DNA from 2 places in the Enterobacter chuandaensis genome. Region 2 is predicted to be linked to the other one. Evidence: predicted binding sites of a transcription regulator. Region 2 holds the regulator's gene; the other holds the start of a gene.

Region 1 (2,194 bases), 1.4 Mb from region 2:
GGGGTATTCGTTTCAACGGCCATAAAGAAATCGCCCGCCGGCGCGGCCAGATGGACCACGTCGCCCACGTTGGCTTCGTTATGTAGCCAGCTGGAAACCTGACCGCCGTCCTCACGCTTCACCGCAATGCGGTAGCCTTTGCCGTTTGGCTTGCGGGTCAGGGAGTACTGGCGAATCTCCTGGTGCGGGAAGCCTTCAGGCTTCAGCCAGACGCCCAGATACTGACCTGGCTGGTAATCGGCAACCGGCTGACCGTCCACTGGCTCGAACTCAAAGCTGGTGATCAGTGCGCTGCGCGGCGTTTTCTCGACGATGCGGAAGGCGCGTGTACCTTCCCATCCACCCGTTTTACCGGCGTTTTCGCTGTAGATTTGCGCTTCACGGTTGATGAATACGTTTGCCAGCACGCCGTAGGCTTTACCCCAGGCGTCCAGCACCTCCTGGCCCGGGCCGAACATTTCGTCCAGCGTCGCCAGCAGGTGGCCGCCGACAATGTTGTACTGCTCAGGTTGGATCTGGAAGCTGGTGTGCTTCTGCGCGATTTTTTCCACCGCAGGCAGCAATGCCGCCAGGTTTTCGATGTTGCTGGCGTAGGCGGCAATAGCGTTGAACAGCGCTTCACGCTGATCGCCGTTACGCTGGTTGCTCATGTTGAAAATCTCTTTGAGCTCCGGGTTGTGCGTGAACATGCGATCGTAGAAATGGGCGGTCAGTTTAGGACCCGTTTCAACCAGCAGGGGAATAGTGGCCTTCACGGTAGCGATGGTTTGGGCGTCGAGCATAGCAGCTTCCTTCTGATGTTACTTTAATGATGTATTTTGAATGCATCTTATAAAAATACCCCTGCAATGTAAATGGTTCTTTGCATCGTGAAAAATATGCATCACAAACCTGAAAAGAAATCCGTTGAAAATGATGAGAGCTTTATTCCTCAAACCCTTGCGTGGCGTGAAGGTAAACGTTTGCGTAAAATCGTTTGTCAAGACCTGTTATCACAGAACTATTCAGTTATACTGTTGCCCGTCGTCCAACAGGACTGCCTTTTCAGGCCAAAATTTACTTGTTAGCTGAGTCAGGAGATGCGGATGTTAAAGCGTGAAATGAACATTGCCGATTATGATGCCGAACTGTGGCAGGCTATGGAGCAGGAAAAAGTACGTCAGGAAGAGCACATCGAACTGATCGCCTCCGAAAACTACACCAGCCCGCGCGTTATGCAGGCGCAGGGCTCTCAGCTGACCAACAAATACGCTGAAGGTTACCCGGGCAAGCGCTACTACGGTGGCTGCGAATACGTTGATATCGTTGAGCAGCTGGCGATTGACCGTGCGAAAGCACTCTTCGGCGCTGACTACGCGAACGTCCAGCCGCACTCTGGCTCTCAGGCTAACTTCGCTGTTTACACCGCGCTGCTGCAGCCGGGCGATACCGTTCTGGGTATGAACCTGGCGCAGGGCGGCCACCTGACTCACGGCTCCCCGGTTAACTTCTCTGGCAAACTGTACAACATCATCCCTTACGGTATTGATGAGTCCGGTAAAATTGACTACGAAGACATGGCGAAGCAGGCCAAAGAGCACAAGCCGAAGATGATCATCGGTGGCTTCTCGGCTTACTCCGGTATCGTTGACTGGGCAAAAATGCGTGAAATTGCAGACAGCATCGGCGCGTACCTGTTCGTTGACATGGCACACGTTGCGGGTCTGATCGCCGCAGGCGTTTACCCGAACCCGGTTCCTCACGCTCACGTTGTGACCACCACCACTCACAAAACCCTGGCGGGTCCACGCGGTGGCCTGATCCTGGCGAAAGGCGGTGACGAAGAGCTGTACAAAAAACTGAACTCTGCCGTATTCCCAAGCGCGCAGGGCGGCCCGCTGATGCACGTTATCGCGGCTAAAGCGGTAGCGCTGAAAGAAGCGATGGAGCCAGAGTTCAAGGTTTACCAGCAGCAGGTTGCTAAGAACGCCAAAGCGATGGTGGAAGTGTTCCTGAACCGTGGCTACAAAGTGGTGTCTGGCGGGACTGAAAACCACCTGTTCCTGCTGGATCTGGTTGATAAAAACCTGACCGGTAAAGAAGCTGACGCTGCCCTGGGCCGCGCCAACATCACCGTGAACAAAAACAGCGTACCAAACGATCCGAAGAGCCCGTTCGTGACCTCCGGTATCCGTATCGGTTCTCCGGCCGTGAC
Region 2 (2,194 bases):
GGGAGAATTCAGTGGTGCCAATCCCAAAAGCGCCAATCGCCAGGGCCAGCAGGGGAAAATTGATTTTCATGCGTCAACTCCGGATGCCGTGTCATGTGGTGACACAGAACAAAGAAGCGGAAAGCATGACATCAATCACAAAAAATGAGAAGTTAACAAAATGGCAAAAGATTTTTGCCAGAGAAGTAACAATCAGGCGATCGGGAGGGAGAAGGCTCTCCCCCCGCGTAAATCAGTGCAGCGCAGCCGTCAGGCCAGCCGCGACAATCAGAGCCAGCACAATAACGGTGGTGAACAGCGAAAACTTCAGATCGGAACTCATCAATTTTTTTCCTTTTAATCCCCCCACGAAAAGTGAGCTTGCTCATTTTTGCATAGTTTAGCTCAAAAATCTTCCTGGATTTAAGCTGATAAACACTTTAGCTCTTCCCCTTTTCATCAAGATAGGCCAAAATTCCACGCTAAATTTATTAGCGTACCGGCCATTGACCCCCTCCTGACGTCCCGTGTCGTTTTCCTGGCGTACCGCAATCCAAAATTGCGCGATAAGGGTGAGAGAAGGCAAACGTTTACCTTCAAGTTTTTCAGGAGTTTAGGATATGGTCTGGAGTGACATTTAATGGCAACAATTAAAGACGTAGCAAAACGCGCAAACGTTTCCACTACAACCGTATCACATGTAATTAACAAAACCCGCTTTGTGGCGGAAGAGACGCGCAACGCCGTCTGGGCAGCGATCAAAGAACTGCACTACTCACCGAGTGCGGTTGCGCGTAGCCTCAAGGTTAATCACACCAAGTCTATTGGTCTGCTGGCGACCAGCAGCGAAGCGGCCTATTTTGCCGAGATCATTGAAGCGGTAGAGAAAAACTGCTTCCAGAAAGGCTATACCCTGATTCTGGGCAACGCGTGGAACAGCATTGAAAAACAGCGTGCCTATCTATCGATGATGGCGCAAAAGCGCGTGGATGGCCTGCTGGTAATGTGCTCCGAGTACCCGGAATCCGTGCTGTTGATGCTGGAAGAGTATCGCCATATCCCTATGGTGGTGATGGACTGGGGCGAAGCGCGCGCCGACTTCACCGACTCCGTCATCGATAACGCCTTCGAAGGCGGTTACATGGCGGGCCGTTATCTGATCGAACGCGGCCACCGCGAGATTGGCGTGATCCCGGGTCCGCTGGAACGCAACACCGGCGCGGGCCGCCTGGCCGGCTTTATGAAAGCGATGGAAGAAGCGCTGATTACCGTGCCGGAAAACTGGATCGTGCAGGGTGACTTCGAGCCGGAATCAGGCTACCGCGCGATGCAGCAGATCGTCTCCCAGCAGCACCGCCCGACCGCCGTTTTCTGCGGGGGCGACATCATGGCCATGGGTGCACTCTGCGCCGCCGACGAGCTTGGCCTGCGCGTCCCGCAGGACATCTCCGTGATCGGCTATGACAACGTGCGCAACGCGCGCTTCTTCACGCCAGCGCTGACCACCATTCACCAGCCGAAAGATTCGCTGGGTGAAACGGCCTTCAATATGCTGCTGGACAGGATCGTCAACAAGCGTGAAGAGTCGCAGTCCATTGAAGTTCACCCTCGCCTCATCGAACGCCGTTCCGTTGCGGATGGCCCGTTCCGCGACTATCGTCGTTAATCTCATTGCGGAGCCAGTCAGTCTGGCTCCCGCAGCCACTCCCGGTTAAGCGTTTCGCTGTCACCCAGATAATCCAGCAGCCAGGCCATGGCGGGCGAGACATCATTTTGTTGCCAGGTGAGACAGCAGGCCGCATCCGGGAACGGGTTCTCCAGCGTTAGCTCTACCCACTCTCCGGTGTCGATTCGCGGACGCGCAAAATGGGCGGGCACCATGCCTACGCAGAGTCCGGCACTGAGGCACGTCGCCGACGATCCCCAGTCAGGGGCGACAACCCGCCGCTGGTTGTCCAGCAGCCAGGTAATTCGCTTCGGCAGTGAACGGGAGGTATCCTCCAGCACCAGCGACGGCCAGCTGCGCAGCGTATCGTCGCTCAGCGGCCCTTCCGTCGCCGCCAGGGGATGATCGCTCGCCACCACGCATTTCCAGCTCAGCATCCCCATATCGCGAAAGGCGTAACGTCCCCCGACGGGGATCGCCTGGGTCGCGCCAATCGCCATCTCTACCCTGCCGTCCGCCAGCGCATCCCAGACGCCGTTGAACACCTCC

The links. Region 2 encodes PurR, which represses purine synthesis genes. Its sites were predicted from a motif close to CANGCAAACGTTTGCNTG; they were not measured.
Region 1: glyA (serine hydroxymethyltransferase) is a predicted target of PurR. The motif match lies at 952-969, and genes of this name have one in related genera.

Annotation. Positions count from the first base shown of each region.
Region 1 is NZ_CP097173.1:3,524,723-3,526,916, reverse strand. It holds gene hmpA (NO-inducible flavohemoprotein) at 1-782, opposite strand, end outside; gene glyA (serine hydroxymethyltransferase) at 1,086-2,194, shown strand, end outside.
Region 2 is NZ_CP097173.1:2,086,027-2,088,220, reverse strand. It holds gene MX657_RS10210 (MFS transporter) at 1-70, opposite strand, end outside; gene MX657_RS10205 (YnhF family membrane protein) at 233-322, opposite strand; gene purR (HTH-type transcriptional repressor PurR) at 620-1,645, shown strand; gene punR (DNA-binding transcriptional activator PunR) at 1,663-2,194, opposite strand, start outside.